DNA from 3 places in the Sphingomonas sp. SORGH_AS_0870 genome. Region 2 is predicted to be linked to each of the others. Evidence: riboswitches for the same ligand, from Rfam matches in the RefSeq annotation. Region 2 holds a riboswitch; each other region holds the start of a gene.
The links. Region 2 has a riboswitch for cobalamin ahead of cobW (cobalamin biosynthesis protein CobW). Riboswitches for the same ligand answer to the same signal wherever they lie in the genome.

Region 1: another riboswitch for cobalamin. It lies ahead of QE363_RS08265 (putative oxygenase MesX); the one in region 2 lies ahead of cobW (cobalamin biosynthesis protein CobW).
Region 3: another riboswitch for cobalamin. It lies ahead of QE363_RS19415 (TonB-dependent receptor); the one in region 2 lies ahead of cobW (cobalamin biosynthesis protein CobW).

Annotation. Positions count from the first base shown of each region.
Region 1 covers NZ_JAVIYW010000002.1:1,675,566-1,685,724, reverse strand. Annotated here, with positions in the region: gene QE363_RS08290 (TonB-dependent receptor) at 1-424, opposite strand, end outside; gene QE363_RS08285 (PLP-dependent aminotransferase family protein) at 682-2,106, opposite strand; gene QE363_RS08280 (pyridoxamine 5'-phosphate oxidase family protein) at 2,203-2,889, shown strand; gene QE363_RS08275 (GNAT family protein) at 2,886-3,572, shown strand; gene QE363_RS08270 (methionine synthase) at 3,831-4,859, opposite strand; gene QE363_RS08265 (putative oxygenase MesX) at 4,889-5,872, opposite strand; cobalamin riboswitch at 5,997-6,220, opposite strand; cobalamin riboswitch at 6,362-6,561, shown strand; gene QE363_RS08260 (hotdog domain-containing protein) at 6,667-6,849, shown strand; gene QE363_RS08255 (hypothetical protein) at 7,125-7,352, opposite strand; partial or broken gene QE363_RS08250 (hypothetical protein) at 7,362-7,484, opposite strand; gene QE363_RS08245 (OsmC family protein) at 7,875-9,080, shown strand; gene QE363_RS08240 (TonB-dependent receptor) at 9,156-10,159, shown strand, end outside.
Region 2 covers NZ_JAVIYW010000002.1:3,567,403-3,577,561, forward strand. Annotated here, with positions in the region: gene cobI (precorrin-2 C(20)-methyltransferase) at 1-412, opposite strand, end outside; gene QE363_RS16550 (precorrin-8X methylmutase) at 409-1,038, opposite strand; gene QE363_RS16555 (cobalamin biosynthesis protein CobG) at 1,038-2,162, opposite strand; gene cobN (cobaltochelatase subunit CobN) at 2,159-5,605, opposite strand; gene cobW (cobalamin biosynthesis protein CobW) at 5,611-6,648, opposite strand; cobalamin riboswitch at 6,829-7,030, opposite strand; gene QE363_RS16570 (HoxN/HupN/NixA family nickel/cobalt transporter) at 7,053-8,123, opposite strand; cobalamin riboswitch at 8,288-8,490, opposite strand; gene QE363_RS16575 (septal ring lytic transglycosylase RlpA family protein) at 8,600-9,166, shown strand; tRNA gene QE363_RS16580 (tRNA-Pro) at 9,368-9,444, opposite strand; gene yajC (preprotein translocase subunit YajC) at 9,637-9,987, shown strand; gene secD (protein translocase subunit SecD) at 9,992-10,159, shown strand, end outside.
Region 3 covers NZ_JAVIYW010000002.1:4,189,974-4,200,132, forward strand. Annotated here, with positions in the region: gene QE363_RS19395 (tRNA-binding protein) at 1-178, opposite strand, end outside; gene QE363_RS19400 (glutathione S-transferase family protein) at 165-836, opposite strand; gene QE363_RS19405 (PepSY domain-containing protein) at 864-2,330, opposite strand; gene QE363_RS19410 (TonB-dependent receptor) at 2,317-2,496, opposite strand; gene QE363_RS19415 (TonB-dependent receptor) at 2,417-4,432, opposite strand; cobalamin riboswitch at 4,674-4,895, opposite strand; gene QE363_RS19420 (hypothetical protein) at 4,982-5,284, shown strand; gene QE363_RS19425 (hypothetical protein) at 6,247-6,747, shown strand; gene QE363_RS19430 (hypothetical protein) at 6,744-7,682, shown strand; gene QE363_RS19435 (hypothetical protein) at 7,929-8,243, shown strand; gene QE363_RS19440 (relaxase/mobilization nuclease domain-containing protein) at 8,240-10,159, shown strand, end outside.

The DNA.
Region 1 (10,159 bases), 1.9 Mb from region 2:
ACAGTGCGGATACAGGTCCACGTATGATCTCGGTACGGCCGATCGCCCCGTAGGGGATCTGGTTGAGCAACACCTGCTCATCCGGACCGACGAATGGTATGCCGTCGATCAGTGCCAGGAACGTATCCCCTCCGGCACTACCGGTCACGCCTCGGAACGAGAACTGCAAATCATCCTCTGCATCGCCATCCGTGCGGCGAAAGAAGATGCTGGGAATGCCGCGGAACTCATCACTCCCGATCGTCAGGCCGCGTCTGCGCAATTCGTCATTGTCGACAACGGTGATCGCCGCAGCTACGTCGATAATCGGCTTCTCGGTCCGCGTCGCCGTCACGACGATATCATTCGGGTTCGTCTGCTGGTCCTCAGCGATCTGCGCCAGCGCGGCGCCGGGCAGCATCGACAAGGCGGCACCAATCACCACCGTAACAGATTCGCTATCAACGCTTTCCCCCCGAGCCTCCAACATATATGGTACGATATATCATCGCAAAAGCGACGTCTAGAATCTACGTTGCAGACGGACCCCGGTGGTCCCGGACAACCACACCCCACCGATCCTGGCATACCTTGATCCGCGGCTCTGATAGGCCCTCCCAACCTTCCCGATTGGGAACGGTCAGCGAGACGGCACGACCGTTCTCGGAATCGCTGCGGTCTCGAGAACGACCGGATCGGCGTTCAAGACGTCGAAATGCGATAAAATGGCCAGTTGCGCTCAATGACGTTCGAGAGGCGCGCGATATTCCGATCCGTCGCACCCCCAATCCCGAAGAGCAGGCCGTTGCGCGGCATGGCCGCATGGAAGGGCGAAAGCGGCATCGCGCCGATCCCCCGGTTCTGAAGCGCATGGGCGACCTTGCGATCGTCGATACGCTGGTCGCGGAACCAGACGGGCAGTTGCAGCCCGCCCGCGGCTGGCTCGACACAGAGCATATCTCCGGCGACGGTGGCTAACGCATCGCAAAGCGCCGTCATCCGTTCGGCATAGACGCGCTGCATCGTCCGGACGTGCGCGCGGAGATGTCCGGCGTTCAGGAAATCGGCCATCGCCGCTTGGACATGGATCGGCACCGACCCGCCCTCGCGCCGCAGGATAGGCCGTACCTGCGCAAGCAGCCACGCCGGCAGCACCGCATAGGCAATGCGCAGGCCGGGCGCGAGCACCTTGGAGAAGGTGCCGACATAGGCCACGCGATCCGCGCGATCGATCCCCTGCAACGCCGCGAGCGGACGGGACGCATAGTGGAACTCGCTGTCGTAATCGTCCTCGATGATGACGGCATCCTGTGCAGCGGCGAAGTGCAGAAGGGCGATGCGGCGCGTCAGGCTCATCGCCACGCCGGTCGGATATTGGTGTGACGGCGTGACGTAGATGATCGACGGTGCCGGATCGTTATGCCCGATAGTCATGCCCTCCGCATCGCAGGGACGCGGCACGATCGCGGCGCCTGCCGCGACAAAGATGTCGTGGGCGGTGCGATATCCCGGTTCTTCCAGCCAGACGGTCCGGCCGGGAGCTGGCAGCAGCACCCGCGCGAGCAGCGCCAGGATGGCCGCGGTCGACGGCATGATGATGACCTGCTCGGGGTCGGCCAGCACGGCCCGCGCCCGCGTGACATGATCGACGATTGCTTGCCGCAGTGCCGGCAGGCCGTTCTCATCGCGGTAGCCGAGGTCATGGATATGCAGATGGCGCGCACGGGCGCTGAGGCAGCGGGACCAGACCTCGTGCGGGAAACTGTCGAGATCGGGCAGGCCCGGCCGGAACGGGAGGAACCGTTCCGGCTCCGGTTCCGGCGGTGATAATCGCGGCAGCGGCGCTGCACGTGCACCGTCGGGAGCCGGCGGCAGGTCGGCCACCCGCATCGCCGACCCCGCCCGCCCGGTCACGAAGCCCTCGGCACGCAGCAGCTCATAGCCCGCCACGACCGTCGATCGCGCCACCCCCAGCATCGCCGCCAGCGCGCGAGAGGACGGCAGGCGCTCGCCTGCCACGAGCTGCCCCGCCAAAACCCGGTCGCGGATGGCGTCATGGATCTGTCGTTCGAGATACCCGGCGCGGCGATCGATCAGGATCCAGGTGGCAGGATGTGTGGCGGCCATGTCCCTTTCAACTGGACTGCCGATCTTTGCGCAAGTGGCATTATGCAGCAATCCGCTTTCCTGACATGGCGGCCCCGCAACAGGCAAGGGGGCCACATGACACCGACCGATCATTCATCCGACAAGGACGCCTATCCGATCACCGAACGCAGCCGGGTGCGGCGTGGGCATCGCCGCGCGGACTATGCCACCGGCACGGTCCATGCGGTGCTCGACGCCGCGCCGCTTTGCCATGTCGGCTATGTCATCGATGGCGAGCCCTATGTCACGCCGACCATCCACTGGCGCGAGGGGGAGCGGATCTATTGGCACGGCTCGGCGGCCAGCCGCTTCCTGCGTCAGGCCGAGGGACAGCGCGTCTGCCTGACCGTCAGCCATATGGACGGCTATGTGCTGGCGCGGTCGGCGTTTAATCATTCGGTCAACTACCGCTCGGCGATGGTCTTTGGCATCGCGCGGGTCGTCGAGGAACCCGACGCGATCGCCGACGCGCTGCGGCGGTTCACCGACGGCTTGTTCCCTGGTCGCTGGGAGACATTGCGGCCGATGACCACGCAGGAACTGAAGGCAACCAGTGTCCTGTACCTCGATATTGAGGAAGCCAGCGTGAAGGCACGGGCCGAGCCGCCCAGTGACGGTGACGAGGCAGCGCACCCGGTCTGGGCCGGGGTGTTGCCGATCCGCAGCACCTTCGCCGCACCCGAACCCGCCCCCGAACTGGGCGGGGATATCGCTTTCCCCGCAGGCCTGTCCGCCCTGCTCGCATCGGGGCGGCTGCGGTGACCGCCGGCCCCGCGCCGGATCGGACCGACGACCTGCCGCTCGGTGCCGTCGTCACCGGTGCGGCTCCGCCATTGCCGGGGTTCGATATCCATGCCGGTCGCGCCGTTACGCTCGAACCGCTCGGGATGGCGCACGCGGCCGATCTCTGGCGTGTCGCGCAAGGAGCGGATCGCTCCTTCACCTATCTGCGCTATGGGCCGTTCGCGACGGAGGAGGCGTTCGCCGCGCATGTCGCGGGATTGTCCGGGATCGGCCGGCAACCCTTCTTCGCCGTGATCCCGCGAGCCAGCGGAACGGCTGCGGGCTGGGCCTCCTTCTGTGATATCGCGCCGGACGATGCTGCCATCGAGATCGGCAGCATCTGGTTCTCACCCGTCCTGCAACGCACCCGCGCCGCGACCGAAGCAATATTCCTGATGATGAACCATGCCTACGCGCTCGGCTATCACCGGGTCGTCTGGCGCTGCAACGCCCTGAACGCAGCGTCTATCCGCGCTGCCAGCCGCTTCGGTTTCACCCATGAAGGGACATGGCGGTGCGACGGGATCGTGAAGGGCCGTCGTCGTGATACCGCATGGTTCTCCCTCCTGGCGCCTGAGTGGCCTGCACAACGTGATCGTTTCAAGGCCTGGCTCGACGACGACAATTTTGACGAGAATGGCGTCGCCAGGAAGCCGCTTTGAGGGTGATCCGGCCTACCGGTGCTTTTCATTGGAGCGGCGGCCAGCATAGCAGAGGCATTCCTGTTGGGATGGTGAAATGGGAGTTTATCCAGTGCCCCAACATCCTGTTTGATAGGTGTTTTGGGACAAAGTGGTAGGTGATTGTCCGCCAATGTCGATCGCCCGATAGGGCAGCTATGGGCAATCTTGCAGGTGCCACAGGTAGGCGCTTCTCGCCAGCCTGGGACCCATCCCGCGCTGGCGATCCAACCGCCGTGATCAGCTGAGTATCTCTCGACGTACGATTTCCGCGCCAGCACCCAGCGCCTTCAGCTTGCCCCGTGCGACGTTGCGCGCCAGCGGCGCCATCCCGCAATTGGTCGCGGGCAAGAGCTTGTCGGCATCGACGAAGCGCAGCGCTTTGCGCAGCGTGTCGGCGACCTGTTCCGGTGTCTCGATCGTGTCCGTCGCGACGTCGATCGCACCAACCATCACCTTCTTGCCCCGGATCAGTTCGATCAGGTCCATCGGCACGTGCGAGTTCTGGCATTCGAGCGAGATGATATCAATCTTCGACCTCTGGAGGTTGGGGAAGGTCTCCTCATACTGGCGCCATTCGGAACCCAGAGTCTTCTTCCAGTCGGTATTGGCCTTGATGCCATAGCCATAGCAGATGTGGACAGCGGTCTCGGCCTTCAGCCCTTCGGCCGCGCGCTCCAGCGTGGCGATGCCCCAGTCGTTCGCTTCGTCGAAGAATACGTTGAAGGCGGGTTCGTCGAACTGGATGATGTCGACGCCAGCCGCTTCCAGCTCGCGGGCTTCCGCATTGAGGATGCGGGCGAACTCCCATGCCAGCTTCTGCCGGCTCTGGTAATGGGCGTCGTACAGGGTGTCGATCATCGTCATCGGCCCGGGCAGCGTCCACTTGATCGGCTGATCGGTCTGGGCGCGCAGGAAACGGGCGTCATCGACGAACACCGACGTCGGCCGCGAGACGGCGCCGACGACCGTCGGCACGCTGGCGTCATAGCGGTTGCGGATGCGCACCGTCTCGCGCTTCTCGAAATCGACGCCGTCCAGATGCTCGATGAACGTCGTGACGAAGTGTTGGCGGGTCTGCTCGCCGTCCCCCAGGATGTCGATGCCGGCCTGCCGCTGATCGTCGACTGCCAGGCGCAGCGCATCCTGCTTGCCCGCGACCAGTTCCTCGCCCTCCAGCTTCCACGGCGACCACAGGGTCTCAGGCTGGGCCAGCCAGAATGGCTTGGGCAGACTGCCTGCGGTCGTCGTCGGCAACAATGTCGTCATGATGCAAATACCTGTCGTGTGGGTAGGGATCAGAGTCCGCAGGTCGCGGACCAGCGCTGAAGCGCGGGCCAATGCGGCTTGATGAAATGCTCTTCGGCGAATTTGCCCTGCTCGACGGCGAGGCGGCTGCGTTCCTCGCGATCGTAGACGATGCGGGTCAGCGAATAGTCCTGATACCTCAGGCTCGGCTGATAATGCTCCGCCGCGACCGAGTTCGCGTTGTAGATTTCCGGGCGATAGATCTTCTGGAACGTCTCCATCGTCGCGATGGTGCTGGCGAGTTCGAGGTTGGTGTAGTCGCTGACCAGATCGCCGATGTGGTAGAAGGCGAACGGCGCGACGCTGTGTGGCGGCATGAAATATCGCACCTTCATGCCCATCTTCGCAAAATACTGATCCGTGGATGAGAATTTGTCGTTGCGATACTCGACGCCCAGGATCGGGTGTACGTTGGCGGTCCGGCGATAGACCCCCTTGCTCGATACGCTGAGGCAGATGACCGGGGGTTTGCGGAAGTGGTCGCGGTAGGCGCTCGATCCAAGGAAATGCTTGAACAGGTTGCCATGCAGATCGCCGAACCCCTCCGGCGCGCCGCCACCCCCGGCCTTCAGGTGATCGGGCAGGACGACGCTGAAGTCGTAATCGCGAATATAGGACGAGAAGTTGTTGCCGATCATGCCATCGCTGCGCTCGCCGCTGATCCGGTCGGTCACGGTGGTGTGCAGGATTTCGATCAGCGGAAACGCTTCGTCGTCCGCGCCGTCCCCGAGCGTGAGCGCGGCCGAGACGATTGTCAGCTCCAGCGTATAGCGATCGCCCCTGGGGTTATCCCAGTGCATCAGCGCGTTGAAGCGGTGGTCGATCATCACCAGCGTGTTGCGCAGATTCTTCTGGCGGCTGTCCCCACGCGCGAGATTGGCGAAGTTGGTGGTGATGCGCGTGTTGTCGGCGGGACGATAATCCTCGTCGAACGGGATATGGCTGATCGAGAATGTGAACCCGCTATTCGTCATGACTCACCCAGGTTTTGCGGGCGGGAGGTCAGGCGAAAGCGCGCGAGGCGTGAACAGGCCCGGATGGCGGCAAGCCACGGACCGTCGCATCAAGCGCGATCCACCGGAGGAACCCCCGTCCGAGGAACGTTATGGCGTCGAAGGCAGGTCTCCTGGCTCACGGGTCAACGCGGTGGCTCCGGCCTTCCCAGGCTCCTTGCGGGAACCCAGTGACACGAAATGGAGCCGCCACTCGCCGCTTACAGTTGCGGGGGCAGCGCCGGATTCTGCCCCAAAGGACACCACCGGCTTCCCGTCTTAGCCCCATCGCCACGCCTGGGATGGGGAACCTCGACATAGTCGTTGAACACCATCAGTCCGATGGAGTCAACGACCATATAAAGATATCTTTATATCTTGATCCCGTTCGAGGCGCCGTCGTGATCGTGTGACGTCGGTCACGCCATGCGCTGTCGGCCCCCTGATCTTGACCTGAAGGGACGTTTTCTGCGACCCCGGCACGGTCAAGGTTCCTTCGCCGGATGGCCGAAGCCTAAGACGGGAAATCGGTTCGATGCCGATGCTGCCCCCGCAACTGTAAGCGGCGAATAGAAATGCCCTCGTGTGTCACTGGCGCCTGGGTGCCGGGAAGGCCGGGGTTTCATGACGACCTGCAAGCCAGGAGACCTGCCTTCGACGCCATAGCGACCACCGGCGGGGTGCCCGGTCTGGCCGCTGCGTTGCTGCGGGAAGAGGTACACCTCTCCCGTTGGCCGCTGGCGTCTGGATGCCCTCGCGAATGATTGAGGATCAGGATGTCACAGGAATACCGCAGCACCCCCATCCAGCTGATCGACATGGTCTTTCCCGGCGATGCTAATCACCACGGTACATTATTCGGTGGGGTGGCTTTGGAGCACATGGACAAAATCGCCTTCCTTGCAGCGTCTCGTCACGGCCGTGCTGCCTTCGTCACCGCGTTGTCGGAAAAAAATTGATTTCGCAGCGCCAGCCAAGATCGGAGACATGGTGGAGGTGACGGGCCGTGTCGTGGGGGCGGCCGGAAATCGCTCGACGTCGAGGTCGAACTGATCGCGGAGGCACCGGTATCAGGCCTACGACGGCTATGTACCCGTGGTCGGTTCACGCTCATTGCCGTCGGAAGCGAAGACCCTCTGCCCCCGATTGGTGAGACGGTTCCGAGAGATGCGGCGCAGCCGTTGCGAATGGTCGACATGATCTTCCCGAACCAGACCAACCATTGCGGCACCCTCTATGGCGGCGACGCGCTTTGCATGATGGGCACTTCGGCCGCGAAGTCAGCGTCACGCCCGAAGATCACCGGATCGAGCCCATGCGAGATTGCGATCGCGGCCTTGGTGTCCGATCCCAAGGTCCCGGTCACCGTGGCACCGAGGCGCTTGGCCCAGAGGGTGGCGAACGCCCCTATCCGCGTCGATCCTTCGCCGTCGGGGAGCGGCGGCGGCAGTTTGACGGTCAACCACGCCGCCACCCACACCAACCCCAGCGCGCCTGCGACGAGGAACGCCGCCTGCCACCCGAATGCGACCGCGAGCGCCGGGATCGCCAGCGGGGTGATGAGCGCACCAATATTAGGCGCGGTATCACCGATGCCGAGCGCGATTGGCCGGTCCTTCTGTTCGAATAGGTGGCAGCGGACTTGACCGCAGCCGGTGTCCCGATCGATTCCGCCGCGCCAAGTATGACTCCGGCTCCGATGAAGCCGGACACAGTCGCGTCGGCTCTCTACCGCAAGCGTGCAACAGCCCCTCCATGAAGAGGCTTACTCTACCCCACAACGGGTGAGCCATATCCGCTCGAAACCGGCCGAGTGACAGCAATCCCTTTTATTCCTACTTGATAGATATGATTTGTTCCGGGAAGCCGGCCGGCGACCTAAGCTTGCCTGGTTCGCGAGGCACTCAGACGGGGCCGCGACGGTCATGCATCGGTCCGGGGAGAGGGCCGCCGCGCCAGATCAGAATCATAGGGGGAACGGGTCATGCCGAACCGATTGCGGCCGCGCGCCGTACGACACGAACGACGTTCGCATCGGGGTGCGATCGCCGTGCTGGCGGGTATCGCCATGCTGGCAACCGTCCCGTCGCCGACGTTCGCGTCCGAACCGGACGCCGACCCGTCGCTCGAGCAGGTGCTGGCCCGCCGACGTGCGGCGCAGGCAAGCCCCGATGTGGAGCAGGTCATCGAAACGCGGGCCACGGCGGAAAGCCGTTCGGGCGTACGACGCCTGCGGATCGGCGATTTCCAGTATTTGAGTGATAGCGACCGCGGCTATGCCGGCTATGATCTGGGCGCGGGATCGTGGGACACGTTCGCGGCGGTGTTGGCCAGCGCGCTGGCCGACGAATTCGCGACCCAGGCAGCACGGCGCAAGCTGCCCGTCGACGCGATCGACATCGTCCTGACCAGTCACCCAGACGCCCCCGAAATCGCCCGCACGCGCAAGGTGTCCTATCCCCGCAACCTTGCCTACACCGCCTATATCGCGTCGTCGGCCAGCGACGCCGACCTCGAATCGCTGCGGCAGGATGTTGAACGCGCATCGCCGGTGCTGGCCGCCGTGCGCGATCCGCAGGCGATCGCCCACGGTCCGGTCGGATTGACCGTCAGCGCGGCGCAACCCGATGCCGGTGCGCCGCCCGGACTGCGCGATTTCCTGGTCGAAAAGCGCCAGGCGATCGCGCGACTGGCGCAGGCCTCCGCCGCCGGCACCGCCGCGCCGCCGACCGGGCTGCGCGCCCATGCCCGTATCGAACCGCACAGCGGCCTGCGCACCACCCGGACCGGCAAGGGCAATTACCATATCCTGCACGACAGCCGGGCGGACCGCGCGGGTAACGGCCTCGCCCCGACGGTCGAAGAGCATCTGGTCGGCGTGCTCGCGACCTGCATGACCCATATCTTCGAGATCGAGGCCGCGAAACGCAACATCGTGCTGGATGGCCTGGAAGTGCGCACCCGCGCGGTCCTGCCGCCGCGCGGCGACGGGGCGACGGCGGCCCGGTTCCGCGACATCGCCTATACTGTGGCGATCGCATCGCCCGAACCGGCCGCGCGGATCGATGGATTGCGCGACGCAGTCGAGGCGTCCTGCCCGATCTACAACCTGTTGCGCGATCCGCAGTCGATCGCCGGCCGGATCGTACGCGGCCGGTACGAATCGCAGATGGCTACCGCGGCGCGCTGAAGCGCCGGCGCGGCGCACGTCCGCGATCTGCACCGCAGACGGTGCCGACATCACATCTTATCCTTGGGGGGAATCATGAAGAACTGCGCCTTTTTGCTGGCGGCGACCGCATTCCTAGCCGCACCGTCCGCCTTTGCCGAACCGCTCGATGGCACACCGCCGCGCACCGACGCCGCGAAGACGGAGGAAGCGAAGGAAAGTCCCGACAGCGACATCGTCGTTAACGGCCGCAAGCAGCAGAAGGAAATCAGCGGCGGCGCGCTCGGCACCCGCTCGAACCTCGAAACGCCGTTCTCGATCACCAGCGTCGACAGCGACGATATCGAGAAACTGCGCGCGCTGACCACCGCCGACTATTTCGTCGGTGATGCCAGCGTGACCCGCGACGGCGGCAGCCGCTACAATATCCATTCGCAATGGGTGACGGTACGCGGCGCGGCGGTACGGACCCAACTCTACAACGGCGTACCGCTGCGGGACTCGCAGGGCGCCGACACCCCACCCGAATTCCTCGAACAGGTGCAGTTGCTCAAGGGTGCCGGCAGCTTCATCTATGGCTATGCCGCCCCCGGCGGCGTCATCAATTTCGTCACCAAGAAGCCGACCGAGACGCTGCTCGCAAATATCAGCGTTGGGTGGCAGTCGGCGGCGCTGTTCCGGCAGCATGTCGATATCGGCGACACGGTCGGGCCAGTCGGGTTCCGGCTAAACGCGGTCCAGGAGTTCGGCCGGACCTATGCGGACAGTGAGATTTTGCGTCAGGGCGCGGCGATCGGGCTGCGCGTCGACCTCTCGCCCGATATCGCTTGGCGCACCGATGCGTTTTATCAACGGAACCAGATCGACGGCGCCGAACCCAGCTTCGTGGTCGGCGGCAATGCCAACCCGGCGGTGCCGACCTATCGCGACCGGGTGGTGCCTGCCCCGGTCAGCGGGCGGACGCGCTTCGCCTCGCGCGATACCTATACCGACGGGCGCCTGTATTCCGCGATCACCAGCCTGACGTGGCAGGTCAACCCCGACTGGTATGTCCGGCTGACCGGCGGACAGGTCGGCAACGACCACCGGCTGCCCTATGA
Region 2 (10,159 bases):
TGCCGGTGATGCCCGGCACCACCACGACGGGGGCATGGGGAAGCAACCTGCTGTGCAGGTGCATGAACGATCCGTAGAAGAACGGATCGCCCTCGCACAGCACCACCACATCCTCGCCGCGCTGCACCAGCGACAGGATATGCGCGGTGCAGGTCGCGTAGAAGGCGGACAGGCATTCATTGTAACGCGGGTCGGTGAAGACGATCTCGGTCGTGACCGGATAGTCCATCGGATATTCGACCACGTCGTCCCGCAACATGCCCTCGACGATGGTGCGCGCATGGCCGCGCCGCCCGGCCTTGCGGAAATAGGCGACGTGCCGCGCGCCGCGCACCAGCCGGTCGGCGCGGACGCTCATCAGGTCCGCCGCGCCGGGGCCGAGGCCGACACCGTGGATCGTGCCCGTCGTCATTCGGCGCGGCTCGCCAGCGCGTTGATCGCCGCGACGGTGATCGCACTGCCGCCCGGGCGGCCCTTCACGATGGCGCAGGGGACGGGCATCGCCTCCCACAGCGCGTCCTTCGACTCCATCGCGCCGACAAAGCCGACCGGACAGCCGATGATCGCCGCCGGGCGCGGACAGTCGGGGTCTTCCAGCATGGTCAGCAGGTGGAAGAGCGCGGTCGGCGCGTTGCCGATCGCGACCAGCGCGCCCGCCAGATGCGGCCGCCACAGCTCCAGCGCGGCGGCGGAGCGGGTCGTGCCCATATCCTTGGCCAGTGCGGGCACCGACGGATCGCGCAAGGTGCAGATCACCGGATTGTCGGCGGGCAGCCGCGCGCGCGTGACGCCCTCGCTGACCATATGCGCATCGCACAGGATCGCCGCGCCCGCCGCCAGCGCCTGCCGCCCCGCCGTCGCGAAGCCGCGCGAGAAGTGGATCGACGGGGCGAGTTCGACTAGCCCGGCGGCATGGATCATGCGGACCGCGACCGGCTCCTCCTCCGCATCGAAGCGGGCGAGCTCCGCCTCGGCGCGGATGATGGCGAAGGACTGGCGATAGATCGCCGCGCCATCGGTTTCGTAACTATAGGGCATCAACAGGCTCCGAGAAGCGCGACCGCCCGCTCGGGCGACAATCCGGTGTGAAGCGGTGCCGCCCCGGCGCGGGCATGGCGGGCCAGATCGAAAGCCCCCTCGCGCCCGGTCAGCACCCAGTCCGCCGCCCGTGCCCGCGCGCAGCCCTTCGCGCAACCCGAGACGTGCAGACGCCCCTCGATCGACGGCGCGAGGCGGGCGGCCAGATCGCGGGTCTCGACGCTCGCCTGCGGACAGGCGGGCGCGCCGACACAGGCGTCGACATGCAGGATCGGCGCATCGTCCAGCACCATGCCGGTGGCCGGCCGGGGAGCGACGCCCTCCGCGATCAGCAGCCGCCACGGGGTCAGCCGAACGGCACAGCCCTGGCTGCGGACAAAGGTCGCCAGCGCCGATGCCCCGATCCGGCCGAACGGCAATCCATAGACCGCACCGACCGGATGGGCGCCGGGCCGCATCGGCGGGCCGCCCTCGCCCGGCACCGCATCGCCGCTCGCCCAGTCGGGCAGATCGGCCGCGTGGCGCGCCATCCGCCCGGCGGCGGCGCCTTCGCTCTCGACGAACCAGTGCGCCAACCGGATCAGCGCATCGGCGGCGGTCCGGCGCGTAATGCGCATGCCCGCCGCCCGGCCATCGGCGCGCAGCAGCAAGTCCCCATCCGCCCCCCGCTCGATCCGGAAATCGGCGGGCGCTTCCATCAGCATCGGGGTTGGCCCCGCATCGATCGCAAAGCCGATCTTGCTCGGCAGATCGGGCAAGTCGGTCAGCCGCGCGCGCAACTCGGTCGCGATGCCATGCGAATCGTCGCCCTCGCGCCAGTCGGGATTGATCAGGATCGCGCCCCGCGCCTCGCGCACCGGATCGGGATCGACCAGCCCCAGCGCGCGGAGCGCCTCGACCATCGGGGGCCAGCTCCGCTCGGTCGCGCCGCGCAGTTGCAGGTTCGCGCGCGCCGTCAGGTCGATCTGGCCATTGCCATGGGCGTTTGCGGCCTCGCACAGCCCCTCGACCTGATGCGCCTCCAGCCGGGCCAGCGGCGGCCGGACCCGGACCAGCAGGCCGTCACCCGCCATCATCGGCCGCCACGCATCGGGGCACCAGCCCTTGACCACGAACTCGCTCATGCCGCGCCGTCCAGCATCGCCAGCACCGAGTTGCGCCGCGTCCGCCACAGCCCCGCCGCATGAAGCGCCGCGAACCGCGCCTCCATCGCCGCCAGCGCCGCCGGATTGGCCTGCGCCATGAAGTCGCGCACCTCGTCGCGGGCGAGCGTCGCGTCCCAGTACAGATCGATCAGTGACGCCGGGACCATGTCGGCCAGATGCGCAAAGCTGCCCAGATGGTCGAGCGTCGCGGCGATCTCCGCCGCGCCGCGAAAGCCATGCGCCATCATCCCCGCCATCCAGCGCGGATGGGCGGCGCGGGCATGGACGGTGCGGGCGATCTCCTCGGCCAGCGTCCGCGCCCTGGGGCTGGCCGGATCGCGCGTGTCGAGATGATAGAGCGACGCCGCCCCCTCTCCCAAGGCCACCCGCGCCGCCGCGAAGCCCGCCTGATGCGCGGCATAATCCGCCGCCAGCAGCAGATCGCTCTCGGGGAGGTCATGGACATGGACAAAGGCCTGTGCCCCCGCCACCCGCGCGGCGATCCCGTCCGCATCGCGCCGGTCGCCATCGTCGAGCGCGGTGGCCGAGGCCGCGAGCCAGCTTTCCCCCGCTGCGATCCGCGCGGCCTCGTCATAGCCCGCCTCGGGGTCCAGCCCGATGCCGTATCGGCCGGGCGCGGGGCCATAGACGCGCGGTGTCGCCTGCCCGACATAGGGGTTCCATTCGGGCTCTTCGTCGCGCTGGCCGAGAGCCCGCACCGCCTGTCCGAACAAGGCGACCAGATGCGGGAAGGCGTCGCGGAACAGCCCCGACACGCGCAGCGTCACATCGACGCGCGGCCGGTCAAAGCGCATCAGCGGCATCACCTCGAACCCCGTCACCCGTTCGGAACGGTGGTCCCAGACCGGCTCGACCCCGATCAGGTGGAGCGCCATGGCGAATTCCTCGCCCGCGGTACGCATCGTCGCCGATCCCCAGAGATCGACGATCAGGCTGCGCAGGTGATCGCCCTCTTCCTGCATGTGGCGCCGGATCAGTTCCTCGGCGAGCTTGACCCCTTGCGTCTGCGCGGCGCGGCTCGGCACCGCGCGGGGATCGATGGCGTAGAGGTTGCGGCCCGTCGGCAACACATCGGCGCGGCCCCGGTAGGGCGAACCCGATGGCCCCGCCGCCACCCGTCGTCCGTCCAGCCCCGCCAGCAGCCCGGCCCGCTCGGCCGCGCCCTGTTCGCCGCGCCCGAAGACATGGAGCCCTTCGCCGAACTGGCTGTCCTTCACGTCGCAGACAAAGGCGTCGATCCGGGCGAGCGGATCCTCCGCCCCCGCCAGCCCCAGCGTCTCGCCCAGCCCGACGCTGTCCGCCTCCTCCGCGATCAGGCCGCGCAGCCGGTCGCGGCGCGCCGGGTCGAGGCCATCGGCATTGGCATATTCGTCGAGCAGCGCCTCCAGCCGCCCCAGCCCCGCGCCGCTCCCCGCCTGGACCAGCGCCGGGGGGACATGGCCGAGGGTGACGGCACCCAGCCGCCGCTTGGCCTGCGCCGCCTCGCCCGGATCGTTGACGATGAAGGGATAGAGGACGGGCCAGTCGCGCGTCAGCGCCTCGGGCCAGCAGGCGTCGGACAGCGCAACCGCCTTGCCGGGCAACCACTCCAGCGTGCCATGCGCGCCGACATGGACCAGCGCGTCGATCGCTTGCGCGCGGAGCCAGAGGTAGAAGGCGACATAGGCGTGGCGGGGACAGCGCGACAGGTCGTGATAATCCTCGCCCCGCGCGCTCGGTCGGCCGCGTTCGGGCTGGAGCGCGACGATCGCCTTGCCCAGCGCCAGCGCGGGGAAGTGGAAGGCGTCGCCCTCGACCAGCGGATCCTGTTCGACCGCGCCCCAGCTTTCGAACAGATCGGCGCGCAACGCTTCGGGTAATGTGGAAAGTGCGTCGTGATACGCCGCCACCGGCCATGCGATTCGGTTGGCGAGCAACGCGGCGGGCAAATCCGACGGGGCTTCCACATCATAACCGGCCTCGCGCAGATCGCCGAGGATCGCTTGCGCCGAGGCGAAACCGTCCAGCCCCACCGCATGCGCCGCCTGCCAGTCCTTGCCCGGATAGGTGGACAGCAGGATCGCCAGCCGCCGCTCGGCCGCCGGGGTCGTCGCCAGCCTCGCCCAGCCCGCAACCTTGTCCGCCACGGCGGCGATCCGCGCGGGCTCGGCGCGGTGGAGGCGCAGGGCGATGTCGAAATCAGGGTCACGCTCGCCGGGTTGCTTGAAGCTGATGACCCCTGCGAACAGCCGTCCGTCGATCTCGGGCAGGACAACGTGCATGGCGAGGTCGGCGGGTGACAGGCCCCGCGCCGCGCCCTCCCAGCCCTCACGGTCGCTGGTCGCGAGCGCGACCTGGAACACCGGCACGCCCGCCCCGTCGAGCGGGGTGGTGTCGTCCTCGCCTCGCGCGGAGAAGGCGGTGGCGTTGACGATCGCGGCCGGGGCGAGCGCCGCAACCCAGCGCGCGATCCACGGGCCTGCGCCCTCGGCCTTCAGCGAGGGGACGAACAGCGCGACGGGGTCGAAGCCGCGTTCGGTCAGGGCGGCGTGGAGGGCGGCGATCGGCTCGAGGTCGGCGGCGGCGAGATAGGCACGGTAGAAGGTGATCAGGACGCGGGGGCGTGTTGCCCTGAGCAAAGTTGCGGCTGGGCAGGACAAGCCTTCTGGCATCCAGCCCCCGACCGGAGCCACTATAAAGCCTCTCTCCGGGCAGGGAGTTTCAGGTCGGTCATGCCCCCAGCATGACCTGAACGATGCGAGGCATCGTTCACCTGAAACTGGGTTGGGGAGGGGCAAGGCCGCGGGCAACTTAGCCTGTGGATAGGGCCCTCCCCCACCCCCTCCCGCCTGCGGGAGGGGCGTGTTTGTGGCCAACGCCGGTCCATCTAGCCCCTCTCCCGGCAGGGGGAGGGGTTGGGGAGGGGCAAGGGCCACGGGCGATACAACTGCCGCAAGCGCCTCCAGAGCGGCAGCCGCCGCCTCCGCTCCCCCCGCATCGCACAGCGCCGTCAGCCGCCGCACCACCGCCTGATCGACGGTGGACGCCGCCATCAAACGCCGGTCCTCCCGCCCGTCCGCTGCCAGCACCGCCAGCGCAATCCCGCGCTCGCGCGCCAACCGCTCGACTTCGCGCAGGCCATATTCCCAATAGGCCGCCCCGCCGATCAACCGGATCAGGATCGCCTTCGCATGCGCCAGCGTCTGTTCGACATAGGTGTCGACCGACAGCGGATGGACCAGCGCCGCCAGATTGGCGAGCCGCAGCGACCAGGGGAATCCCCCTGCCCGCCAGCCCGCCGCAAAGGCACTGAGGTCGCTGTCGGAAAAGGACAGCACCACCACGTCACCGGGACGCTGCCCCAGATCCTGCGGAACCGCCTGTTCCTCCAGCCCATGGCTCTCGCGAAAGACGAGATGCACTGCGCTTAGCCCTTCAGCACGCCCTCGATCGCGGCACGGTCGATCCGGTCATGCTCGGCGATGACGACCAGCCGGGTGCCGCGTGGCTCGCCCGCACCCCAGGGGCGGTCGTAGCTGGTGCGCACCCGGCGGCCGACCGCCTGGACCAGCAGCCGCATCGGCTTGCCCGCGACCGCCGCATAACCCTTTACGCGCAGGATATCCTGCTGCTCGGCGAGCGTGACGATGCGCGCGGCAATCGCCTCGGGGCTCTCCACCTCGCCCAGCATCACCGAGAGGCTGTCGAAATCGTCATGCTCGTGATCGTCCGCGCCGTCATGGTGCGAGGGGCGCGCGGCGATGTCGTCCTCGGCGGCGGCTTCCAGGCCCAGCACGATCTCGGCAGAGACGATGCCGTCGACCGCCTCGACCATGGGCAGCGGGCGCGGGGCCTCGGCGGCGATGATCTCGCGCGCCCTGGCGACGTCCTCCGCCCCCGCCAGATCGGCCTTGGTCAAGAGGACGAGGTCGGCGCACGCCAGCTGATCCTCGAACACCTCGGACAACGGCGTTTCATGGTCCAGGCTGGGATCGGCGGCACGCTGCGCCTCCACCGCGTCGAGATCGGGGGCGAAGCGGCCCGCCGCGACGGCCTCCGCATCGGCCAGTGCCACCACGCCGTCGACAGTGATGCGCGAGCGGATCGCGGGCCAGTCGAACGCCTTGAGCAGCGGCTTGGGCAGCGCGAGCCCTGAGGTCTCGATCAGGATGTGATCGGGGCGCGGCTCCATCGCGAGCAGCTTTTCGACCGTCGGGATGAAATCGTCGGCGACGGTGCAGCAGATACAGCCATTGGCCAGCTCGACGATATTCTCCGCCGGGCAGTCGGGGATGGCGCAGCTTTGGAGGATGTCGCCATCGACGCCCAGCGTGCCGAATTCGTTGACGACGACCGCCAGGCGGCGACCGCCGGCGTTGCGGATCAGGTGGCTGATGAGCGTGGTTTTTCCGGCGCCCAGAAAGCCGGTGACGATGGTGACGGGGACCTTGCTGAGGTCACGCATGCTATTTCTCCGACGCGCCGGACGAGCGAGCGCGGACACGGGACCGATCGCCGGAGCGGTGACGGACGGGCGCAGTCGAATGCGTCCGCCCCGCGTGTCGGCGACCGATGCGGCCCCGGCCGCATGGCTTCGTCGCTCCCCGACGGAGAACCGTGCCCCGACCACCCCCTGGGTCCAGGCAAGAGCGACCATGACGCCGGCAGGTCTCCTGGCTCGCGGGTCAAAGCGAGGGGATGCGCCTTCCCGGATCGCTCCAGTGGCCGTGCCTCCGATGGGGCACCAGCATCGCTCGCTCGCCGCTTACAGTTGCAGGGACAGCCGGGGATTTGCACCCCATTCCCGTTTCAAAGCCCCAAGGGGCACCGGCGCGATCTTCGGGGCGTTTCGGCCCCGATGTGCGGCATTTATCCCGCCGCGCCGGGCTTGGCAATTCGCGCCTCCATCGCGGCGAACCCGCGCCAGCGATAGAGGAGGAAACTCGCGCCCCAGCAGATCACGAACAGCCCGACGATGGCGAAGCCCAGCACGTTGAAATGCTCCGACAGCGCCCCCGCATAGCGGAACGGCCCCGCCGTCCAGCCGAACCGCTCGGCGAGCAGCGCGGTCGCCTGGATGCCGCCGATCACCAGCGCGACCAGCGCCGAGACCAGGGTGATCGTCATGTTGTAATAGAGCTTGCGAAGCGGATGGACGAACGCCCATTCATACGCGCCCAGCATCACCAGCCCGTCGGCGGTATCGATCAGCGCCATGCCCACCGCGAACAGCACGGGAAAGACCAGGATCGTCGCCAGCGACACGCCGTCCGCCGCATGCGCGCCCGACAGGCCGAGAATGGCGACCTCGGTCGCAGTGTCGAAACCCAGCCCGAACAGGAAGCCGAGCGGCGCCATGTGCCAGCTCCGCCGGATCAGCCGGAACAGCGGACGGAAGAGGCGCGACAACGGCCCCTGCCCCGAAAACATCATCGCGGCATCCGCCTCCGCCATCGGCTCGCCGCGCGCGACCCGGCGGAACCGGGTCCAGACATCGCGCAGGATGATCAGGTTCATGATCGCGATGGCGAACAGGAAACTCGCCGAGACGATGGTGGCGATGGTCCCGCCGCTCTGCCCGAACGCCTCGAAGTCGGACAGGGTGCTGGCGGCCAGCGCGACCGTGGTCGCCGCGATCAGGACGATGGCGGAATGGCCGATCGCGAACCACAGCCCGACCGCGATCGGGCGCTGGCCGTCCTGCATCAGCTTGCGGGTGACATTGTCGATGGCGGCGATGTGGTCGGCATCGACCGCATGGCGCAGCCCCAGGCTATAGGCGAGCAACGCGGTGCCGAGCATCAGGCTGTTGCCCGCGAAGACGCTCAGCGCCCAGCCCCAGACGGCGATATTGACGAAGACCAGCGCGCCCATCAGCAGCGCGACCCGCTTCTTCAGCGGCAACCGGGCGCGCGGCGCTCCGGCATGATGGTAGGACATGGGTGATACCCCCGGCGTCATTGCGACAAGGGCCGAACTCCGCTGTCGCGGTCGCCATCCCACCCCACGGACGCACGCCGGGCGGGATGGCCGATTCGTCTCGGCCGATGGGCGTCGCTCGCATGATACAATATATCCAGCCGGTGACCATCCCCTGGATCGCGGCAAGAGCGACTCGCACCGGCAGGTCTCCTGGCTTGCGGGTCGAAGCGCACGCGACACGGCCTTCCCGGATGGCTCCAGTGGCTGTCCCCTGTCGCAGGGACCGGCGTCGCTCGCTCACCGCTTACAGTTGCAGGGACAGCTGGGGATCTTCACCCCATTCCCGTTTCAAGCCCCGAGGGGCACCGGCGCGATTGACCGGCGGTCGGGCTGAAAGCCGTTGCCGGTCGGCACGGGGATAGTCTGCGGCGGGTGGAGGCGCAAACCGCTTTATCGGGCCGGACGCCCGGCTTAATCCGGATCACATGGTGGATGTGAGAAGATGGCGCCGCTGGGCGCCGGCGGCGGCGTGCCTGGTCGCGGCGTGTTCGGGCGGGAATTACCGGCCGGTCAGCGATTATCCGGTGCGGATCGGCAAGCCCTATACGGTGCGCGGCGTCACCTATGTGCCTGCCGAGGACGCGACCTATGACATGCTGGGCTATGCCAGCTGGTATGGCAGCGAATCGGGCAAGCGCACCGCGAATGGCGAGCGTTTCCGCCCCGGCTGGGCGACGGCGGCGCATACCACCCTGCCGCTGCCCAGCTATGTCGAGGTGACGGCGCTGGATACGGGACGGCGGATCATCGTGCGGGTCAATGATCGCGGGCCGTTCGCGGGATCGTCGCGGATCATCGACCTGTCGCGCGGCGCCGCCGAACAGCTCGGCCTGCGCGCGGTCGGCAAGGCGGCGGTACGGGTGCGGCGGGTGGAGCCGGACGAGAGGGACCGCGAACGCCTGCGCCACGGCAAGGCGGCGCGGCCATTGCCGCCGGTATCGGATGCAGTGCGGGCGAATCTGCTGTCGCAGATCGCGGCGGCGGGCATGACGGTGCGGTAACGCATTTCTCCCCAAGCTCGCTTGGGGAGGGGAACCGCTCGCGTCAGCGAGGGGTGGAGGGGCCGGAGGGACTTGCCCCACCACCACCGCTTCGCGGCGGTCCCCCTCCCCATCTGCGATGGGGAGGAATTAAGGGGTCCAGAAACGAAAAAAGCGGGCTTTCGCCCGCTTCATCGTCGTCCACTGATGTCAGTAGAAGATTGGTCGGGGCGACAGGATTCGAACCTGCGACCCCCACACCCCCAGTGTGATGCGCTACCAGGCTGCGCTACGCCCCGACCGAGCGGCGGCCTCTAGGCGGGTTTTCCGAAGGATGCAAGCCTTGATGTGAAGATAGTGCGCACCCCACATCCGGCGCTCCATTGCGCCTGTTCGCCTGCGATGGTAGCGGGCAGGCTATCCGACATGGGGGCTGGTCGATCGTTCGCGGTCGGCGGGTGCCCGTGCCCATTCAGCATAGACGGGTCCGAATGTTCATTCCCTTCACCGCCCCAGTCGCCGCGATGGCTGCCGCCACCGGGGCCACCGCATCGAGCGGCGCCGCCTCGTTCCTCAGCCTGGCGCCGCTGCTCCTCGTCTTCGTGGTCTTCTATTTCCTGATGATCCGCCCGCAACAGCGCCGCATGAAGACGCTGCAAGCCTCGATCGAGGGGGTCAAGAAGGGCGATCAGGTCACCACGGCGGGCGGCATCGTCGGCAAGGTGACCCGCGTCGAGGACCAGCTGGTCGAGGTCGAGATCGCGCCGAACGTCCGCGTCCGGGTGGTCAAAGCGACGTTGACCGACGTGGTCAATCCGAACGCCAAGCCCGCGAACGACTGACCCGATGCTCGATTTCCCCCGCTGGAAGGTCGCTTCCATCGTCGCGCTGCTGGCGGCCCTGTGCCTGCTGGCGATCCCGAGCTTTCTGCCCGAGAGCGTCACCAACACCTGGGGTTCGATTCCGCACCCGCGTGTGAACAAGGGCCTCGATCTGGCGGGCGGCAGCTATCTG
Region 3 (10,159 bases), 620 kb from region 2:
TGATCTGCGCCGAGGATCGCTTGACCCCGATGACGGGACCGAAGTCGATGGTCAGCTTGATCGCGGGCTTGCGCGCCTCCGGAAAGGGCTCGGCGGCGATGACGGTGCCGACGCGGATGTCGACCGCCAGGAAATCCTCGATCCCGATCCGGGGTGCGGGCGCGTCAGAAGTCGACATTGTCGTAATGCGACGGCGGCGTGACCATCTCCATCCGCTCGGACAGCAGCGGGCGGAAGGAGGGGCGGCTCTTCAGCCCGCGATACCAGCGCGCGGTCTGCTCATGCCCCTTCCAGTCGATGCCGCCCAGATAATCGGCGACCGAGATCTGCGCGGCGGCGGCGAGGTCGGCCAGGCTCATCGTCGCGCCGCCCAGCCAGTTGCGATGGTCGAGCAGATAATCGGTATAGTCGAGATGGCCGACCGCCGCCTTCATCGCCTCGCGCAGGCCCTTGGCATCGGGGCTGCCGGTGCGCGCGACGCGCTTGACCATGCGTTCGTGGAGCAGGGGGCCGGTCACGTCCTGATAGAAATGCGTGTCGAACCACGTCACCAGACGCCGGATCTCGGCCCGGCCGACGGCGGTGCCGTTGATCATCGCCGACTTTTCGACCGTCTCCTCGAAATATTCCGAGATCGCCATGGAATCGACCAGCAGCACGCCGCGCTCCTCGTCAACCATCACCGGGGTCTGCCCGGCGGGGTTCATGTCGAGGAACTCGTCGCGCCGCTGCCACGGCGACTCGCGGACCAACTCATATCCGACGCCCTTCTCGCCCAGCAGCAGCCGGACCTTGCGCGAAAAGGGACAGAGCGGGAATTGATAGAGTTGCCACATGCCGCCCATCTAAGCGGCCGGGCATGGTTACGCCAACCCCGATGGCGATGTTTTCACCCGCCCGCGCGACGCAGGACGGCTCAGTCGCCGCCACCCGACCACGACGCCGCTGACCGACAGGATCAGCCCGGCGATCGACCAGAGCCACATCCACGCCGTCCAGCCGGGCCGCCACGCGGTCAGCCACGGCCAGTCCCAGGTGTGAAGCAGCGTATAGGCCCAGCGATAGGCCCGCCGGACGCGGTCCTGCCGCTCGACCACCGCCCCGCTCATCGGGTCGAGATAGAGCCAGGTCGCCGCACCATCGTCGAACCGCATCCGCACCACCGGCAGCCGGGCGGGATTGGCCCAGTAGAAATCGGGCCGCTCCAGCCGCGCCACCCCCGTCACATGCCCGCCGGGCACCAGCATGGCGGCGGCGTCCGGTCGATCGATCGGCGCGGCCGGGGCCAGCGTCGCCTGCTCGAGCCAGCGCGGATGCGGTCCGGCCGGGTCGATCGCGATACGCCGCCATCCGCCATCGCCGCTCCACACGACGCTACGCGCCGGGCCCGCCATGGCCGCGAGCCGGTCGAGCGCCACCGGCTCGCCCGCCTGCCCGGCATAGGCGCGCATCGCCGCCACCGGCGCGGTGCCCCCGGCAAAGACGCGTCCCGGATCGACCGACAGCCAGCCGCTGACGATCCAGCCGGTCAGCAGCACGCCGCCCAGCAGCCCGCTGACATGATGCCAGACCATCCAGCCGCGATAGGGCGTCACCCGCCCGCCGCGATAGCGACGCCGCCCCAGCCGCATGCGCAGGATGCCGATCCACATCCCGGTCAGCGCGACCGCGATGCACGGCCCCGACACCCACATCACCACCTGCCGCCACAGCCCGCCGTCGCGGCGCAGGATCGTCGGATAGAGCCAGTGCGGCACCGACCCCAGCCAGTTCCAGATGCGCTGCGTCCGCGTCGTCCGCTGCACCGGCTGGCCGGTCAGGCTGGAGACATAGAGCTCGGTCCCGGCGGCATCGGCCAGCGTCGCCTTCCACAACGGGCGGTGCCGGTCGAAGCCGCCCGCCACGGTCCACTGGTCATGCCCGATGGGCGCAACCGCGACGACCGGCGCCCCCGCGAACCGCGCCGCGACCCGGCGGGCATAGGCGGCATCGACCGGCGCGACGCGAGCCCCCGTCCGGGCGGAGCGGACCTGCGTCTCGCCCCCCGCCCCTTCGATCCGCCAGACCGGTACGCCGTCGCGCATCTCCAGCGTGATCCGCCGCGCGGTCGCACCGTCCGGCGGCGGCCGCTCGACCCCGCCCCAGTCGATCGGCTCCACCCCGGCCGCCATCTGGGCAGGGGTCAGCGCGGGATAGGGGACGTAGATCATCACCAGCCCGGAGGCGAACCACATCGCGAAGAACAGGCAGGCGGCGATCCCGGCCCAGCGATGGACGAGAAAGGCGAACCGGACGGCCGCCCTTCCCCATGATGCGTCAGAACGTCGCACGAAGGCCCAGGTCCAGCGAGCGCGGACGCCCCAATATCCATTGCTGATCGCCATAGGCGGTGACCGCATAGGCCTTGCCGAACAGGTTATAGACGCGCAGGTCGACCGCCATGCGCGGGCTCAGCGCATAGGACAGGGTGGCGTCCACCGTCGCATAGCCGGGGATGCGAAACGCATCGGCATTGTCGGAGAAGCGCCGCCCGACATAGCGCAGCCCCGCCCCGTGCCTGCATGCGGGCCGTGGCATCCCAGCGCAGCCAGAGATTGCCCAGCGCCTCGGGCACATTGGGCGGCGTCCGGCCGCTATAGTCCGCGCCGCCCGAACGGAAATCGTCGAACCGCGCATCCAGCATCGTCGCATTGGCGTCGATCCCGAACCCCTGGGGCAGATCGACCGAGACCGCCGCCTCCACCCCTTGCGCCGAGCGCTGGCCGACCTGCTCGACCGGGCTGGAGAGGGTGCGCTGCGCCAGCAGCCCCGTCTTGACGATGCGATAGGCCGCCAGCGTCGCGGTGCCGCGCCCGCCCAGGAACAGCCACTTGGCGCCCAACTCGACCTGATTGCCCTTCGCATTGCCGAACTGCACCTGCCCGCTCGACACGGTGGTCAGCGTGGCCAGCGGATCGACGCCGGTGGCATATTGGCCATAGAGCGACAGGGTCGGCCTCGGCTGATACACGATGCCCGCCCGCCAGGTCGCGTTGCGGAAGGTCTTTTCAAAGGCGAAGCGATCGGTCCGCGTGCCGCCCGGATAGGCGATCGCCCAGCGGCGGACCTGATCCTCCTCGTAACGGAAACCGCCGACCACCGACCATTTCTGGCCCAGCGACACCCGATCCTCGGCAAACACCGCCAGCGCGACGGTGCGGGTGCGGTATCGCGGCGCGATTCCCTGCGTATCCAGAAAGCGGCCGGGATCGAAGGCGAAGGGATCGACCGCATCGACCTGCGCATCCGATCCGAAGTCGTTCTCATGGGTGAAGCGCACCAGATTGGCGTCGACCCCGACGACCAGCGCATTGGCAATGCCCTGCGCCAGCGGCGTACGCAGCGTCACGCTCGCCTGGTCGCCCCATTGGGTCTGGTCGTGACGGATGCCGTAATTGTCACTCCGCCGGATCGTACCGGGCGTACCGCTCTCCCCGTTGGCGCACGCGCCCCTGGCACCGACCCAGCAATAGCTCTCCAGATTGCGCCAGAATCGGTCGCTGGTCAGATAATAGGCGATGTTGGAGACGCTGACCGCCGCGCTCGGCGTCCAGTCGACCTGTACCGAGGCACGGTCGTCGCGAAACCGCATCCGCCCGTCCCCGACATTATAGTTGCGCGTCCGGATCGCCGGGTCGAGCCGCCCGTCAATCAGCGGCGTCCCGAAATAGCCGATCGGCCGCTGGTCGCCATGATCGCCGCGGATCGTCACCGCCAGTCGTGGCGAGGGGGTCCATTTCACCGTGCCCGACAGCGCGAAGCTGCGCGAATCCCCCCGGTCGACATAACCGTCGGAGCGGCGATAGCTGGCATCCAGCCGATAGCCCAGCGTGGCCCCTGCCGGACCGCCGATCCCGGCCGCCAGCCGGACGCTGTCCTGCGCACCATAGCCGATCTCGGCCTGTCCCTCGGTCCGGGCGGTGGGCTTGCGCATCACCACATTGACCGCGCCGCCCAGCGCGCCCTGGCCATAGAGCACCGACGCCGGGCCGCTCAGCACGTCGATCCGCTCGACCATCCAGGGATCGGTTGGAAAGGTGATCGTCCCCGCTGCCGGGAACAGCCGGACCCCGTCGATCAGTTGCAGGACCGAGCCCTGTCCGGAAAAGCCACGCGCCGCCAGGGCGGTGCCGCCATTGCCGGGATTGGCGACGCTCGACAGTCCGGGGGCGCGTGTCTCGGCCTCGACGATCGACTGGTCGCCCCGCGCGCGCACCAGGTCGCCGTCGAGCGAGGTGATGCTGGCGGGGGTTTCGAGCGGGGTCAGCCCCAATCGGCTGCCCGTGGCATTGGGCCGGTCCATCGCCGGTTTGTCGCGCGTGCCGACGACCAATATCGTGGCGTCGGTGCCGGTCGGCATACCCCCCTGCTGCGCCCAGGCGGGCATCGCCATGCAGGACCACAGGGCCCCACCCACAAGGATGAGACCACGGCTTGATGATATGTGATGATATAACATTATTTGCTCATAGCGTCTTGTCGCGAACAAGCCGAGACCTTCCGTTCGCCTCGAACGGCCGGATGCCATGCGCGCTGGACGCCTTTCCGCACTCGACATGGCCACCCATGCGCCTCCGCCACCATTGGCGTCGCTCGTCGGAAAAGACCTAGCCATGGCCATCCCCTGGGCCCGGCATGAGCGACCTGACGCCGGCAGGTCTCCTGGCTCACGGGTCATCGCGAACCATGCGCCTTCCCAGGTTGCCCCAGTGGCTGGACCGGCTCGACACCGGTCCCTGCATGTCCGCTCACCGCTTACAGTTGCAGGGACAGCCTCGGATTTGGGCGGTCACCCGCCCTCACCGCGTTCCCTTTTAATTCCCCTGTTCGGGGAAACCGGCGCGATCACGACCGGAATATTCCGGCCGCGTTCTGATTGCGGCAATCGGCGGGGCGGGTCAAGCATCTGCCCCCAGGAACGGCTTTGCGCTATCCCGCGTCCATGGCCCGCAAGACCCGCTATCTGACCGCAACGATGCCCGACGGCTATGTGAAGACCATCGGTCCGACCTCTGCCCCGTTCACCCATTACTGGCGGATCGTCGCCGATCTGGGCGGCGGCCGGACGGAGGTGTTCTGGGGTCACGCGAAATCACGCAAAGAAGCCATGGCGCACGACGCGTCGCTGGCGGAAGCGGCACGCAAGCGCGGCTGGGTGGGCTACAGATTCGAGGTGGTGGAATTGGCGGAGAGCCAGGATCCGCCAGCGGCGCTACCGCCGAGGGGTGGCGGGCGTCGTCGCTAAGGCGTGAACGCGCCAATCCGCCTTCGGCTATGCCGTGGCGGTCTCGTATGGGATGATGTTGTTGTGATGGTTGCGGGGGCAGGATTTGACCGCTGTAGAACCAAGTTGTCACTTGCTGCGTGCCGCGTCGGATCATTGCGCGAATCGATACCTTCTTGTCCATCCATCCCAACTTTTCGGCAAGATCGGCATCGACTCTGACCCTCGGGGTCGGTCTTTCCTTTGAGATCGACCCCATCCCCAACTCTATTCAGATGGATGAGGGCATCTCAATTTATCCGGATGACAGCGCCAGCCCGATTACCCGAATCAAACATCGCTTTCTCGCTCCGTGCCCCTGGCTTCATCGGCCGTTGCGCGTATCTGCAACGGCCGATGAAGCCAGATCGCGAGGAGACGAGCCGCCGCCCCTTGCAGATCGCCACTCACGTCGCGGGCGTTCCAGACCACGCGGACGCACACCGGACGGGCTTGGAATGCTGCTGACGATGAGCGCAGCGAAGGCATCGTCTCCCTGTGCGGACGTCGTAACTTTGAAAAGGTACGTCAGCTGCACTGGCGTGGCGTTCAGCGGTTCACAGCGCCGCCGGGTCCCAACAGAAACGCGCCACGCGCTTGACCTCGCGAGCGCATGGACATATGAGGAACATGCATCCCCCGATGTTGGGATGTGTGCGCGATGACTGTCATGTGGCTTACAGCTGCGGATGCAGGCATCGTACCGGACCGGTGGTCCGGAAACTGACGGCACGGGCACCGCAGCGGCACGAGACGGACGCATGATACAGACCAGGGGCGCGCTCCCGCTCCTCCACCGCTGACCTCTGTCAGCTGTCTGACGTCCGACCAAGGAGCTTTTTTATGTCCTGCATTGTCCGTGACCTAGTCGTGCATGTGCGCGGTGCGCTGCCCCGCCCAATGTCGATCACGACTCGCCGTGATCCGGTTGAGGGAGGCCACGCATGAGCCGCCGCCCCTCCACCGTCGCACGTCCGCTGCCGCCGCTTGTGCTCGACGGCCGCCTGACGCAACTCGCCACCGAGCGCTTTCCCGCCGCGCGCGCGCCGATGAACCAGAGCGACCGCGCCGCCTACTGGCTCGGTGAGTACGTCAAGGCGCGCCTCGAGCTACCGCATCTCAAGCCCAGCGACTTGCTCGCGCTTATCGCGGAGCAGGACGCAGCGGCATGTGGTGCGACCTTCACCCGCACAATCAAGCGGCTTGCGCAGCCGCATCTGGATGACCGCTCGAAGGCAAGCCCGTCGCCTGCCCCAGCACCGCGCCGCAAGGTGCTCGACCCCGTACCATCCACTGTATCTCCTTCCCCGGCCGTGAGCACGACGGTTGCAGTGCCAGTACCTTCGCTGCCGTCCGGCCGCGTTGATGACGATGAGGCGACGGATCCTGATCTGCTCGCACGCATGGGCCGCATGCGGGCCACCCCGCCGAGGCAGCAGGCATGAGCAACGATCCCATGCGGCTGCGAAAGCACGCCGACCGGCCGATGCTTCTGGCCAGCGGTAGCAAGGCCGGTGGCAGCGCCAAGACGAGCGTGCTGCTTGCAACCGCCTCACTCGCGCTGCTCGCCGGATTGCGCGTCGGCATCATCGATGCGGACGCGACCGGCACCAGCGCGATCTCGCACCGCGTGCAGCGCCCCGACGTGCAGGTCATTCCCCTCGTGGAGGGTATCCAGGTGTCGGCGCTCTTCAATCAGTGCGCAACATTCGACCTCGTCCTATTCGACGTCGGTGCCAATGAGCTAACGAATGAGCGAACGTTCGTACCGCTGATGAAGCTGGTGGCTCGCCTCGGAGGTCGGGATGGCAATGCGGCGATGCTGGTGTCCCAGATCCCGAACAAGAGCAACATCACCGATGACTTAACAAAGGCGATCGACGTGTTTGGCGATCTGCTCGACATTCACATCGTCCAGCAGAACGTCGACGGCACGGGTGACTTCGATGACCTGCCACCGGCACTCGCCGCGCTGCCGCGCCACGAGGTGCCCCATCTGACACCGACGGTTCTCAACATCCCGCTCGGACGTGGCTGGCTCCCCGCCGATCTCATCCGCGATGGCTTCCCTGGCTACGAGCGACTGCGTGGAGCGTGGGCCGCACACTTGCTGCACTTTGCCACGTCCGGCGGCTTCGCACGCTGGCTCGGCTTCGATGCCGCACTCCCCGTGCTCGAACAGGTCACGCGGGCAGCACCTTCCCAGCCGTTGCCCCGAAATGTGCCAGCACATCGACTGACTGACGAAGTAGTCGATTGCTGGGAAGAATTCGTCGACTCGCTTGCGTCCATCAGATCCGCTAGCAACGACTGCGACCTCCTGGCGGCGGCAAAGCGGTTTCAAGCCAGCGATGCCCGTTATGAGACGTTGATAGCATGATCACGCTCCATAGCCGCGGGGCATCTCCTCCAATCCGGCGTCAGGCAAGTGACCCGACGTCGACATCAACATTGGCCTCGCTCGTGTCCCGGCCACACGTTCGTGTCCTGCAGCGTCAGCACAACCGGGGTGACCAGAGGGTCAGAACGGAAGTAGGGGGTAGAGAGGGCAGGATGGGCCCGGTAAACCGGGCCATGCGGGTGTTCCGCGCTCCGCTTGTCACACCCTCGGCAGCCGGAGGCTGCGATGGGCGTCGATGAACCAACGCCGGACCGCGGATCGCAAGCGATTTCGACCAAGCTCGACGCAGCGCAGCTCGCGCAGTTCGAACTGGCAGTCGCAGCCTCGGGGCTAAGCCGTGCGGCCTTCATCCGCGCGGCGGTGCTACGCCAGGGGGTCGTGCTGCGCCCCTACGAGCCGCTCATGGCACAAAGCCTCGCCACGCTGGCGGCATGCCGTACCGCGGTGAAGAACGGCAAGGTGGTGGACCATGCGCTCGTCCGCCACCTTGAGGCGCTGATCGAAGCGCTCCATCTGCTGGCAAGGACGGAGCTGCGATGATTGTCGTCGCAATCAGCCACCGCAATCGCCAGCAGCGCCGCGCCACAGCGCGCGCCCTCAAGAAGCAGGTGGAGCATACCACCGTGGCACAGGTGCGCGCGCATTTCATCGCGCTCTCTGACTATCTGCGCGATGCCGACCCAGCCACGCTGGAGGTTCTCGGCCTTGCTGACCACGCCGACCATGCGCTGCTCGGCTATGTCACCGACCAGGCGCATGGTGGCGAGAAGGTCGACCTCATCGGCTACCGCAACGTCACCCCGCAATTCGAACGCGCGCAGATCGAGATGCTGGCACAGATCACGCGTGCCGGCGGCACTGACCCTATCGAGCACTACGTCATCAGCTGGGGTGAGAACGAACACCCGACGCCGGAACAGGTCGACGAAGCGGTCACGCTGCTCATGCGTGTCCTGAACTTGGAAGAGCATCAGGCGATCTACGCCGCCCATAGCAATACCCGACACTATCATGTGCATGTCGCGGCCAACCGCGTGCATCCGGAGACCGGCACGGTCGTCGCGGCAGGCGACGGCTGGCAGCTCAACGCCGCCGGTCAGGCGGCAGCCTTGATAGAACACCAGCAGGGCTGGGAGGCCGAAAAGGGCGCGCAGTACCGGGTCGATGTCGACGGCGTGCGCCACATCGATAGCGGTCGGCTGGTCCGCCATGTGGATGGCAGCGCCACCGGGGTGCACCCGCCCGACCGCCGCACCTTGGACAAGGCTGTCGACAAAAGGGTATCGCGCGGCGCGCGCGGCTATGAGGCGCGCACCGGGCGCATGTCCTTCGAGCGCATCGCGATGACGATTGCTGCCCCGATCATCGCGCGTGCCCGCTCATGGGACGAGCTTCACGAGAAGCTCGGCAAGGAAGGGCTCGGCTACGCACGCTCCGGTACCAACGGCGCGCGGATCACGATGGGCGAGCGCGCGATCTCGGCGAGCATCGCCGCCCGCGGCGCGGCGCTGACGCAGCTTGTGCAGGCTGATCGGCTTGGCCCATTCAGCGCGGGCAGTCCCGATCAGATCGTCATGCATAAACCTCGCTACATGCCGGGGCAGGAACGTCGTCCCGGCTATGAGGCAGCGCGCGATGCGCACGCAGGCGCAGTGACCGCCGCACGCGAACAGCTCGGCGCGCAACGTACGCAGGCACGTGCGACGATCATCGCGTGGCGGCGGGCCATCGCTGCCCAGATCAACGCCAGCGATTGGCGCGGGCGCCGGGACCAGCTGAACGCCACGCGCAAGCTATTTGGCATGCACTTCGCAGGGATCGAACGGGATCTGATGGCGGCGACCGCGCCGGCCGTGGCCGCACTCGATGCCGCCGCGCGCTTTCCGTCTTACGACGCCTGGTGCGCCGGCGCGAGCGCTCCTTCTGTCCCGAAGGCACTCGACCTTACGGTGCCGATGGTAGTCGCGTCCTCCGGGGACCATGCCGCTACGGGCGTTCCGGTCGCCGGCTATGAGTGGCACCGTGACGATGGGGCCTGCATCTACCGCCGCATCAATCAGCCGGGACCAGCGTTCACTGACCATGGACCAACTGTAGCGATCCACACGCTCCGGCGTGCCGATGTGGTCGCGGCGCTCAAGCTAGCGCAACGAAAATGGGGAACGGTCGAGCTGATCGCAGGAAGTGAAGCATTCCTGCGCATGGCGGTCGAGGTCGCGGACGAAGAGAAGATAAAACTCACCGGCAAACTCGCAGCGCGCATCCGACAAGGGATCGCGCAGGATGCTGCAAGATTCACCTCGCCCGCGCTCCCGTTACCTGCGCCCACAAGCGAAACGGCGCCGGTATCGCCTAGTGCGGTGTCGTTGCCGGCATTGACAAAGCTGTCCCAACCCCACTCACCCGCCTCCCCGACCCTTGACGAGATGCGCGGTGGACATTCGGCGGTCGATGCA